4 regions of the Paenibacillus sp. ICGEB2008 genome follow, and region 1 is predicted to be linked to each of the others. Evidence: riboswitches for the same ligand, from Rfam matches in the RefSeq annotation. Region 1 holds a riboswitch; each other region holds the start of a gene.
What was found. Region 1 has a riboswitch for thiamine pyrophosphate ahead of C400_RS0117100 (thiamine phosphate synthase). Riboswitches for the same ligand answer to the same signal wherever they lie in the genome.
Positions count from the first base shown of each region.

Region 2: another riboswitch for thiamine pyrophosphate. It lies ahead of C400_RS0112650 (ABC transporter substrate-binding protein); the one in region 1 lies ahead of C400_RS0117100 (thiamine phosphate synthase).
Region 3: another riboswitch for thiamine pyrophosphate. It lies ahead of tenA (thiaminase II); the one in region 1 lies ahead of C400_RS0117100 (thiamine phosphate synthase).
Region 4: another riboswitch for thiamine pyrophosphate. It lies ahead of thiC (phosphomethylpyrimidine synthase ThiC); the one in region 1 lies ahead of C400_RS0117100 (thiamine phosphate synthase).

Region 1 covers NZ_AMQU01000016.1:436,443-439,613, reverse strand. Annotated here, with positions in the region: gene thiO (glycine oxidase ThiO) at 1-565, opposite strand, end outside; gene C400_RS0117100 (thiamine phosphate synthase) at 623-1,216, opposite strand; TPP riboswitch at 1,533-1,641, opposite strand; gene C400_RS0117095 (ABC-F family ATP-binding cassette domain-containing protein) at 1,727-3,171, opposite strand, start outside.
Region 2 covers NZ_AMQU01000012.1:56,493-59,663, forward strand. Annotated here, with positions in the region: gene C400_RS28435 (hypothetical protein) at 103-225, shown strand; gene C400_RS0112650 (ABC transporter substrate-binding protein) at 280-1,323, opposite strand; TPP riboswitch at 1,519-1,628, opposite strand; gene C400_RS0112655 (pyridoxamine 5'-phosphate oxidase family protein) at 1,898-2,332, shown strand; gene C400_RS0112660 (bifunctional 2',3'-cyclic-nucleotide 2'-phosphodiesterase/3'-nucleotidase) at 2,551-3,171, shown strand, end outside.
Region 3 covers NZ_AMQU01000014.1:231,125-234,295, forward strand. Annotated here, with positions in the region: gene thiM (hydroxyethylthiazole kinase) at 1-470, opposite strand, end outside; gene tenA (thiaminase II) at 496-1,185, opposite strand; TPP riboswitch at 1,318-1,420, opposite strand; gene C400_RS0114265 (NAD-dependent malic enzyme) at 1,490-3,171, opposite strand, start outside.
Region 4 covers NZ_AMQU01000028.1:41,497-44,667, forward strand. Annotated here, with positions in the region: gene thiC (phosphomethylpyrimidine synthase ThiC) at 1-1,669, opposite strand, end outside; TPP riboswitch at 1,857-1,968, opposite strand; gene C400_RS0123495 (IclR family transcriptional regulator) at 2,085-2,828, opposite strand; gene C400_RS0123500 (alpha/beta hydrolase) at 3,127-3,171, shown strand, end outside.

The DNA.
Region 1 (3,171 bases):
GTTCCTCGGCATGAGTTCCAGACCATATTGTTGCTCCCAGCACCGCAGCTGCCCCTGCATAAGCACGGCAAAGCTGAACAGGGGCCACTTGTGTCTCCTTTGATCGGTATATAGCCCCAATTACTTGATCTGCCAAGCCCGGAATCCGTCGAGCCAATTCCCTGGCATCCCACCAAATAGGGCTATCATCCTCTCGGATATTCGCAGCATTCCAGCGCCTTTGGCCCTCTGCTTCTGAACGAAAAGGGGTCACAAAACCTTCTGTACGAAAATCAACTGAAATACCCGATAAACGCTCCAAATCACAGACAAGGTCAGGGAATGCATCTCGACTTGCGCGAGCAAATCGCGCCAGCTCAAGGTCTGAGAACTCTTCGCTTTCCGCTGCCAGCATTCCCGCCGCTGCTCCTGATGCTCCCTCACCGGGGATCCATCGTTCCAGCATAATTGTACTTCGTCCCTCCTTAGCCACATGATAAGCAATGGCACTGCCGATCACACCTCCGCCTATGACCAAGCATTCTGCGTGTCCTATTGCTTTTTTCTCTGTATGTGTCTTTGACATATGTTCCGTGTCTCCTCTCCGGTGAGCATTCTGCTTTCCCTTCGTCTCGTTTTCTTGCTACAGGTCGTGAACTACAAGATCTACCATTCGCCTATATTCCATCGCTGCTGCAACGGGTGACTCTGCTTCCCATATACCAGACATCACCGCAATTCCGCTTGCTCCGGCATGATAGAGCTCTGGAACATGATGAGGTTGTATGCCTCCCAACGCTATCACCGGAATGGCCGACAATCTGCAAATGCGTTCAAGCTGTGCTACACCCCGCGGTACAAGACCGGCCTTACAATAGGTCTCATATACATGACCAAATAGTACATAGTCTGCTCCCCCCTGCTCAGCGGTCTGCACCTCCTCCAAGGAATGTACAGACACTCCACAGCGTGTACCCACTGGAAGCAGACTTTTCGCATCCATCACAGATAACCCATTAGCAGGTAGCTGGACAGCTCTTGCCAAGGTAAGTAAAGCTACGTCCATACGGTCATTTACTACAATTTGCTGCAAAGGAACTTCCTGCTCGATCATGCTACGAGTCAAAGAAAGCAAAGCAGAGGCACCCTTCTGTTTCGAACGTGCGTGTACATAATGAATATAAGGACAAATAGCGGCAGCCACTTTGGGTACATCCACACAGGAGACACTTTCCATCGTAATTACGTGTAATTCGATCTCATTTTCACCTCACTTGGACTAAAAAATATAAAATAATCGTATAAGCTGAACTATATTGTTGCAGCTCCCTATTGGGTAATATCATACGGAGCCAGCCACATGTACCAGCAATAATGAAAGGAGATCATATGTAAATCCGTCTACGGAAGCTCGAACAAATGAAGATGAACGAAACGCAAAAAGCCACTTCCCAGAGGAAGTGGCTTGACAAACGTTCAAAATCGAACGGACTATTATATCCGTAAACGTATATCGTTCCCTGCACAAACAAAAGTAAAGATCTACTACCTTGTTTGTACAGTACTCACTTCCCTACGCTGGCATAACCCAGATCAGGTACAAAGAGTCCGAAATCCATTTATTTCGTCTCAGCCGCATGGGCGGCTCCCCTAGTGTGGCTATTTTATTGTATCAGCTAAAGATAGCTTAGCATATTTTCCTAATTCTGCAAACCCCACCTTGTGTGAAATCTGTCAGAACTGGATTTTAGTTAACTTTACTAGACCACTCTTCTACATTCCACGTTTTGGTTACCCAATCCTCGTAAAAATCCGGTTCGTGGGATACAAGCAATACGGTCCCTTTGTATTCCTTCAAAGCGCGTTTGAGTTCATCCTTTGCTTTGACATCCAAGTGGTTGGTAGGCTCATCAAACAGTACCCAGTTGCTCTCACGCATTAACAGTTTACAAAGGCGGACTTTAGCCTGTTCTCCACCACTAAGCGCAGACAAAGGCCGGGTGATATGCTCATTCTTCAAACCACAGCGCGCCAAATGCGCTCGTACTTCATGCTGATTCAAATGCGGAAATTCATTCCATACATCGTCAATCGGTGTAATTTTCTCCGCCTTTACTTCCTGTTCAAAATAAGCAGGCTGCAAGAAATCCCCTTGATAGGTTTTTCCGCTGATTGGAGGTATTTTCCCAAGAATGGTTTTGAGCAACGTAGACTTACCAACACCATTGCAGCCAACAATTGCGATCTTTTCGCCACGTTCGATCGTCATGGACATTTTAGGCAAAAGAGCATGAGTGTAGCCAATTTCAAAATCAATACCCTCAAAAACCGTTTTCCCGCTCGCACGGGCTTCTTTGAACTGAAAGGTTGGCTTTGCAGCTTCTTCAGGCTTATCAATACGTTCGATCCGATCAAGCTGCTTTTCACGGCTTTTTGCACGGCCTGATGTAGATGCGCGCGCTTTATTGCGCTGAATAAAATCTTCCTGTTTCTTAATATATTCCTGCTGCTTCTCATATGCATCAATATGCTGTGCTTTGTTCAGATCCGCCATTTCAAGAAACTTTTCATAGTTAGCTGAATAGCGGGTCATCTTAGCAAATTCAAGATGGTAGATTACATTAACGACTTGGTTCATAAATTCAGTATCATGTGAGATGAGGATAAAAGCATAGGGATAATCCTTCAAATATCGCGTAAGCCATTCAATATGCTCCACATCCAAATAGTTGGTAGGCTCATCCAGCAGCAATACATTCGGCTTTTCCAACAGCAACTTAGCAAGAAGCACCTTTGTCCGTTGCCCACCACTAAGTGCTGCTACATCCCGATCCAGTCCGATGGCAGAGAGACCTAATCCATTCGCCATTTCTTCAACCTTCACATCAATGAGGTAAAAATCCCCCATATCCAATTGCTCTTGAATTTCTCCCATCTGTTCCAGCAAAACTTCCAACTCTTCGGGAGAAGCCTCTCCCATTTTGTCTGTAATTTGCATCATTTCCTTTTCTAGTTCCAACAAAGGAAGAAAAGCGTCTTTTAATACATCACGTACTGTTTTGCCCGGCGTCAGCTTGGTGTGCTGATCCAGATAGCCATAACGTACACGTGGAGTCCATTCCACTTTGCCTTCATCTTTAAGCAATTTTCCAGTCAGAATGTTCATGAGTGTCGATTTACCAACACCATTAG
Region 2 (3,171 bases), on a different contig from region 1:
GGTTGTACAGTATTTTGTACGGTATTTTCTACATAAGCGCACCTGTTTTTGCGCTTAGATACTATGAGACTAGAGAAATAAACCAAGTGGAACGAGAACGAATTGGACGGAATGGTGCTGTACAAGCAAAACGGTCGCTTTTGTCCCCGGATTTCTACCCTGCTGAGGGCTTTATTCGAGAAATCCGGGGGCGGTGGCGATGGGAAGCATCATCCGTCCGCATAGTGGCGCTTCGTTCACTTCTCTAGTCCAGTCTTATTTAGCGTTTTAACAAAATGATCAACGCTTGGGCAAGAAGTCGTTTGTGAAGGCCTTATCGACTTCCAAAGGTTTGCTGAGCAGCTTGCGTTCATACATCCAATCCGAGTAGTTTTGCCATACCTCTGCTTTTTGTAAACCCCATTGCGTGGCATCGTCCTGATAACGCGGGCTTAGCCATTTTTGGCTAGCAAGTACCAGCTTTTTGTCCAGCTCTGGCACAGCTTTAGTTAAGATATTCGCCGCTTCTTCTGGATGGGCGATAGTGTATTCATAGCCTTGTGCAGTAGCGTCCATGAACGCTTTGACTAGGTCAGGATCGTTTTTTATCGTCTGTTCATTGCTCACAATTACAGGTGTATAGTAATCGAGACTTTTGGAATAATCTTTTACATACAGCATATCCAAGGGCTCGCCTCGAAGTTCGGCCTCAATCCCGGTCCATGCGTAGAAAATCCAGGCAAAGTCAATATCCCGCTTCACGGCTGTAAAATAGTCTGCATTGCCCATATTGACGATTTTCACTTTGCTCACATCACCTTGGTCTGAATCCATGATGGATTTCATGACCGCTTCTTCTACAAGAGAACCCCAGCCGCCGTAGCTTTTACCCTCGAAATCTTTCGGGCTTTTAATTCCGCGGTCTACCGGAGCTGCGAAGCCAGAGGTGTTATGCTGAATCACCGCAGCGATGGATACGAGCGGTACGCCTTGGATACGAGCCTGAGTGACGCCTTCTTGATAGCTGATACCAAAAGGTGCAGCATTCGAAGCAACCATTTGGTCGGCTCCCCCTGAACCAGGTTGAACAATTTGGACATTCAAGCCTGCCTTTTCGTAAAATCCTTTGTCCTTGGCGACATAGAGTCCCGTGTGATTCGTATTGGGTGTCCAGTCGAGCACGACTTTAACATCTTTGAGCCCCTTTGCCGAGGTAGACGTTGAAGTGTCGGCAGCAGGAACCTCCTTTTGAGATGTAGGGGGATTGCCGCCGCAAGCGGTCAGAGTCATAGCCATGAGCCACAGACTGATTAGACCCAGGCTTAACATTTTCATGCGCTTCATCGTTGTGTTCTCTCCTTTTTAATTACCCGTTATCCGTCCAATCAGACAGTTTATATTCCCCATTTTCACAAAAATCACATCTGCCGGAAGCAATCTTTCCAACAACTTTATCTTCAACAAAAAAAGCGTCCCGAGATTCCGGGACGCTTGCGCTTGTATATACCAAAGTAAGGGATGTCCTGTTTTAATAAAAGGCACATCTTGCTTAAGCATTCCTACGCTGGCATTACCCAGATCAGGTTGTAAGGGTCAGTGTCTTGGGACACACTCTCAGCCGGCCGATTCCAGCACCCCTGGCATTGTATGGTTTAATGGGTTCGTTTATTCGGGTTTACTACGACGATTATATGCCTTGAAAGCAGGTCTGTCCAGCCTTGAGGGAGCGCTCACGGTTCATTTGTCGAACGACAGGGTACACTTTTACTGTGAGCTTTGATCTGAAAATGGACATGAATCATTCAGATCTGTTTCGGTCATGTTATTTTTAGAACAGCTACACTGTATGTTTAGGAGAGCTGGTGCCAAGTGGCATAGCCCTATAGAATTCTAATTCGTAAAAAGGAGTTGTTGTACTGTGGGTAAAACGGAGACACTGGATCGCAGTCAGCTGGAACAAGCCATTGTGAAGGCTTTGGATAACAACAAATTTTGCTCGTTAGGTACGGTTGAGGGCGGAAAACCGAAAGTACGCTATATGGCCCTTTTTAACGATGGAATGAACATTCATCTGGCGACGGATCGCAAAACACATAAAGTGGATGAGCTAAAGGACAATCCGAATGCTTATCTGCTGCTGGGCTATGAAGTGGGTGGCACGAAGGAAGTCTTGGAAGTGGAGGCTACCGTCCAGATTACAGCTGATGAGGGGTTACGCAAACAAGTGTGGAATGATTCTCTGAAAAAATGGTTTTCCGGACCAGATGATCCCGATTATGTCATCTTAGACGTCAATCCGACTCGTATTGAGTACGTGGGTCAACAAACGGAGCGCCAGGTGTGGACAAAATAGAAACAATATAAACGGACAAGCCAGTAAATTTCCAACTTTTTCAGGAGATTTATTGGCTTTTTTTATACGCAAAATAATTATTTTTTCATAAATATTTTAAGCAAATGACTACTCTTTTGTCTGGCGTTGGATTAAAATAGGAATGGTGGGTTCAAAGCTTACATATATGTGCAAAAGTATGTATATGAGGCATACACCTTAATGAGGAGGGGTATATTTTGTTATTTCGTAAAAATTGGTTTAAAGGGTTTACAGCAGCAGTTGTAGCTTGTAGCCTGCTGGTGTTTTCAGCGGCTCCATCCTGGGCAGCTATCGATTCTCGCGATAGCGCTACGGTGAATTTGCGGATCATGGAAACAACAGATATTCATGGGGCGCTGATGAATTATGATTATTATTCGGACAAAGAAACTAATGAATATGGCTTGGTTAGCACAGCAAGCTTGATCCAACAAGCACGTAGTGAAACAAGAAACAGCATGCTGTTCGATAACGGTGATTTGCTGCAGGGCAATCCATTAGACGATTATATGGCCCGCAACAAAACCTTTGAGAAAGAAGGCGGTGTCCATCCGGTCTATAAGATGATGAACTTGATGGATTATGATGCGGCTACTGTCGGCAACCACGAATTCAACTATGGTCTTGACTTCCTGGACAAATCGCTCAAGGGAGCTGATTTTCCTTACGTAAATGCGAACGTTTATGTTGATAATGAGGGTCAAGCTACTAAAAATTATTTTACTCCTTATCAGATTCTTGATAAAAAAGTAACGGATGAGAAGGGCGAAGAGCATACGCTTAGGGTGGGTGTCATCGGTCTGGTAACCCCCCAAATT
Region 3 (3,171 bases), on a different contig from region 1:
GCCAGATCGACATTACTGCTGTCAGCACTGTCGCCTGCATCTACCCCTTTAATTTCTCGGGCTTCTCCGATCAGATGAGCGACTTCGGCTGCATTGCCTCGTACTAGTGAGATTTTTACTTCTTTTAGGATCCGCAGTGCTGACTCGGTTCTAAAGCTCGTCGCTCCCGCACCAACCGGATCTAGCAGAACTGGAACACCATGAGCATTCGCCGATTGTCCAGCAAGGATCATGGCATCCACCAGCTCACGGTTTAGCGTACCGATATTTAACACGACGGCGCCCGCTATTTTGGCCATATCTGCTACTTCCTCGGGTGCATAAGCCATCACCGGGGAAGCCCCCAGTGCATATAGGCCGTTGGCTGTAAAGTTGGTGACCACCACATTGGTTATATTATGAACGAGGGGGTTGCTGTTTTGTACCTTTGTCAGGAGCGCCGAATAACTTTGTTCCCATATATTCATCATGTTTATCCTCTCTCATCTATACTGATTATTCCAAGACCGTAGCGTGCATTTGGACGGGCCATTGCTCCTGCTTATAAGCCATATCCCAGAACATATATTCCAGCTGGCAGCTTAGCATAAAATGCTCAATCATCCGCTCTCGCTCGGCAGCCGTGGCGACTTTCGCCCAAGCATCCACACGCTCTCGATATTTGAAGGTTACATCTTCAATCTGGTTGCCATAGAAGCAAATCCACTCATAGAACGGATGAGACTCGTCCGGTCTTACCTCATCCATTAGCCTGCGTCCAATTTCAAGATATGTCCATGGACATGGTAGCAGCACGGCCATGATTTCCCCAAGACTACCCTCATGTGCGACGGTCAGCATATGGCGGATATAATGATGAGCGGACGGAGCGAGTGGATATCCCTGCATCTCTTCATAGGTGACACCTGCGATAGCACAAAAATTTTGATGCGGATGAACCTCGCTGTTGAGAATAAAAGAGATCTGTTCGTTAAATACAGCCATATCCTCCCGGCTCGTGCTTTTGGAGATCGCGATGCCGTAAATCCGCATGTAGGCGTTCAAATATTCAAAGTCTTGTTTTACATAGTGAATCAGCTGTTCCCTTGTTAAATTTCCTTCAGCAATACCTCTCACAAAGGGATGCTCATAAATGGCTTGAAAAATGCCATCCGCCTGCTGACGGAGCTCTTGCGAAAAACTCATTTCCCCACCTCCAACAAAAATGGAGAACAAGAAGTCCCGTAAGATACAATTCTCGGAACAATGCCAAAAAGCCGCCCCGAAAACTGGAGCGGCTTCAACATAGGTTCAATGCGCAAAAACGCCTGAAACCCTATATGGAAGGCTCCACTTTCCTACGCTAGTACGAACTAGATCAGGTTCAAAGGGTCCAAGATTCATTCTTGTCTCAGCCATAATGGCTCCCCTAGTGGACTTTCCTATTCTTTTGACTAATACTGTACATTCGTTCCTATGTTATGTCAAACTGCTTATGCCTAGTGAAGAATTAGTGAGGGTGTTGGATTACACTTTCCACGGCTTTGACCCTCACATATTCCGGTTTCCACATTGCATCCCGAATGGCTTGCTCAATATTTGGAAGGTGTGCCTGAGCTACCTGATCCTGAATTGCGGCCTTTGCTACCGCAACCGCAACCGCAAACGAAACATCACGTAATTTTCGAATATGGGGCAGCAGTGCGCCGCCAAGTTCATTCGAATCTACGGCGTTGGCAACGGCATCAGCTGCTGCGGTAAACATGGAAGGAGTGATTCGTTTGGCCTTGACCACAATTGCGCCTAGACCCAGTCCCGGGAAAACAAAGGCATTGTTCGCCTGACCAATTTCAAATTTCGTACCGTTATAGGTGACGGGCTCAAAGGGACTTCCCGTAGCAATCAATGCTTTGCCATCAGTCCATCGTATCAAATCCTCGGGTACCGCTTCAGCCAGATTGGTAGGATTGGACATGGGCATAATGATCGGGCGTTCCACATGCTTTGCCATTTCCTTGATAATCTCTTCAGAAAAGGCACCCGCCACACCGGAAGTACCAATCAAGATTGTAGGTTTTACCTGACGGATGACCTCCAGCAACGGTATTTTGCCGTCTTCCGATCGGGCCCATGAGCTGATTTCTTCCTTTTTACGCACATATGGTTTCTGATAATCGAGTACATCTTCCATATCGTCCGTTAATAGCCCGCGATAATCAAAGGCCCAAAACGACCTGAAAGAATCTTCTGCAGGAAGCCCGTCCTCGATCATAGCGCTCCGTATTTGGTCGGCGTTACCGATTCCTGCTGCCCCTGGACCAAAGACAAGTATTTTTTGTTCACGTAGCGGAATTTTGGTGACACCTACCGCCGAAACAATCGCAGCTAATGTGACTGCTCCTGTGCCCTGGATGTCATCATTGAAGGTGAGAATGTTTTGACCGTATTTCCCTATAATGTGGCGTGCGTTCACGCTGCCCACATCCTCCCAATGCAAAAGCGCTTTCGGGAATTGTGTTAAGGTTTTGCTGATAAAGGTATCAATAAATTGATGATAGGCTTCTCCGCGAACTCGTTTATGGCGGTTTCCGATGTATAGCGGATCATTCAGCAGCTTCTCGTTATTCGTGCCGACATCCAGTACAATGGGCAGCACCCGCCCGGGATGAATACCTGCCGCAGCTGTATATACAGCAAGTTTGCCAATAGCAATGTTAATTCCCCCGACCCCCCAGTCACCAATTCCCAAAATACTTTCTGAATCCGTCACGACGACAAGGTCAACATCCTCACTACGCAATCCGGAATTATAGAACGCCTGTCCAATTCCATTCGGATGATCTATTGATAAATATACGCCCCCAGGGCGGTTGTACTCATGGCTGTATTCTTGAATGGCGGTTCCTACAGTCGGTGTGTAGACTACGGGCAGCATTTCACTCAAATGGTCGGTTAGCAGCCGATAGTAAAGCACGACATTCCGGTTATGAAGGTCGTTAAGTGAAGCATTTTTACGCAGCATGGTGGGTTGTGCCAGGAATTGCTGATATGCCCGAACGCTCTGTTTTTCCAATGAAAGGACAGTGGGAGGAAGAATTCCTTCCAAGCCCAGTTCTTTGCGTTCTTCTTCTGTAAATGCCACCCCTTTGTTCAAAAGAGGGTTTGCTAGCACGTCCTTTCCTCGTAAGGGAG
Region 4 (3,171 bases), on a different contig from region 1:
GTAGCGTTTCATCATGGTAGGACAATGCCCGCTCAGGGTCAAGCGAGAGATTGAACTGATCGCGCCAGCGGAATTCAAAACGCGCCTTGGACAAAGCATCGTCCCGCTGCTGTGCCCGCGGATGACCCTTCGCCAGATCAGCAGCATGCGCGGCAATTTTGTAGGTAATAACTCCTTCGCGGACATCATCCTTGTTCGGCAGACCCAAGTGCTCCTTCGGCGTAACGTAGCACAACATGGACGTCCCGAACCAACCGATCATCGCCGCCCCGATAGCTGAGGTAATATGATCATATCCTGGCGCGATATCCGTCGTCAGCGGCCCTAAAGTATAAAAGGGGGCTTCCTTACAAATCTCCATTTGTAAATCCACATTCTCCTTGATTTTGTGCATAGGGACATGTCCTGGCCCTTCAATCATGACCTGGACATCATGCTTCCATGCAATTTGCGTGAGCTCGCCCAACGTCTCTAGCTCTGCAAATTGTGCTTCATCATTCGCATCATAGATACTCCCTGGACGCAGACCATCCCCGAGAGAAAAGGCCACATCGTAGGCTTTCATAATTTCACAGATTTCTTCAAAATGCGTATACAAAAAATTCTCCTGATGGTGTGCAAGGCACCAGGCTGCCATGATCGACCCGCCCCGGGATACAATTCCCGTCATTCTGTTCGCCGTCATCGGTATATATCGCAGCAATACACCCGCATGGATCGTAAAATAGTCCACTCCCTGCTCCGCCTGCTCAATCAGCGTGTCTCGATACAGTTCCCACGTCAGCTTCTCAGCTTCGCCGTTCACCTTTTCTAGTGCCTGATATAGCGGCACCGTTCCAATCGGTACAGGCGAATTCCTGATGATCCATTCGCGCGTCGTATGAATATTACGACCTGTGGACAGGTCCATGACCGTGTCTGATCCCCAGCGTACAGCCCAGGTCATCTTCTCCACTTCTTCCTCAATGGAGGACGAAACCGCAGAATTCCCAATGTTCGCATTGATCTTTACGTGAAAATGGCGTCCAATGACCATGGGTTCGCTTTCCGGGTGATTGATATTTGAAGGTAAAATAGCTCGTCCAGCCGCCAGCTCCTGTCGTACAAACTCGGGCTCTACGCCTTCGCGGATCGCCGCAAATTCCATTTCAGGCGTAATGATCCCTTGCCGCGCATAGTGCATTTGCGTCACAGTACGCCCTTGCAAAGCCCGTAGCGGACGGTTGGTCACGCCGGGAAATTCCACTGTCTCCCGTTTGGAGCCGGGCTTCATCCCGTTATCCTCCGGCTTGACGGCGCGGCCCTCATAAGCCTCCACATCTCCCCGTTCCAGTGCCCAAGCTCGCCGTAATGGTGGCAATCCCTGACGGATGTCGACCTGGTAGGCTTCGTCCGTCATCGGACCGCTGGTATCATACACACGCAGTGGCTCATGATGCTCGGTGCCCTGAGGCGTATGTGTGGGTTGTAGCGCGATTTCACGCTCAGGCACAGCAATATCCGGCCGAGAACCTTGAATATACACCTTACGGCTCCCCGGAAAGGGCTTTAGCCCACTGGCTTGCTCCGCTTTGGCCTTCTCTCCCTCTACTTCTATTATTCCCGCCAATCCTGCATCTGCTGATTTCACTCCTGTTTCTTTTGTTCCTTTTGTTTCCGTCGGTTTCATGGTCCATTCCTCCCGTATCGTTGAAATGACACACCGATCCGGAACCATTCCCAGGGTGGCGCTGATCTATGCAAAAAAGCCGGTTCCCTAGGGAACCGGCTAATCAAACGAGACAGCTATCCAAACCGATCGCACGTGGAATAATCATATTCCAATGCGCGGCCGTAGACAGCAGCTGCGTATACATTTCAATGGCCGATTACTTCCCTACGCTGGTATGATCCAGATCAGGTGCAAAGGGTCCGGAATCTTGCCTGATTCCATCTCAGCCCGCATTACAGGCTCCCCCAGTAACTGTGATACTTTCTATTCACATGAATTGGCGGCTATAACAAACATCCCGCCATCTCTATCAGACTACTTTAAATTTATAGCTTTGGCAACCCTTGTATGATTTCCTTTGTATTGATTACTGTCACGGAAGCATAAGCCCCATTTCCTTGGCTGCTTCGATCAAAATCGGTGCAAACTCATGCAGCGTCTCGGGCGCAAGTCGACTGACCGGGCCGGATACAGATAAAGCCGCCGTGACCTGTCCCTTTCGGTTCACAATAGGCGCGGCCACAGCCGCAGCTCCTGGCTCACGTTCTTCATAGCTGGTCGCATAGCCCTTCTCACGAATGTCCTGCAGCTGGGCTTTATAAACCTCCGGGTCTACCGAAGGTGGCCATTCTTCACTGCTTAGCAATACCTCCAGCTCCTGCGGTGGCATAAAGGCCGCCAGCACCTTGCTGGAGGCTCCCACAGCCAGCGGCATACGCGCACCCACAGGCGCAACCCTGCGGATCGCCTGATTGCTCTGCACGGCTTGTATGCGAATACGCATGCTTCCATCCCGCAGGTACAAGCTGACTGTCTCCCCTAAGCGATCACGCAGTCCTTCCATTGCAGGCTGTAACAACACCGCCGGCTCATCGCTTTGGGACAGATGCGTGGACAGCTCCCATATGCGAAAACCAAGCCTATATTTTTCCGTTTCGGCATTCCGAACGACAAATCCCCGATCCTCCAGCGTAGTCAAAAGACGATGAACAGTGCTTTTATGTAGACCAATTTGGGAGGCAATCTCCGTTAGACCAAGATCAGATTCTGCGGTAAAACACAGCAGTATATCAAGTGCACGCTCTACAGCGCGGACGGTTAATTTACGGTCTTCCATCGTGAACCGCTCCTCTTGTATCCATATTCGTTTCACACTATGAAACATGGTTACATAAATTATATAGAATAGTCGCGGCTACTGTAAACCGATGTTTTTGTGACAACCATATTACAGAACAAGAACAAACATCGACAATTCTTTGCATCATTTTTACTTTTCCGGTTCAGGCGTTGACTTTGGATAATAGCCATCATACGATAATAGGTATCTATACGAACATACCCTACTATTTTCAAGTGGAATTATACCTAAATTTTATGATTCGAAGATCAATTTTATATAAGGAGGCTCTTACATGATTTCGACATCCCAGCGCAACGCTCAGCTACAGACCGCTGTT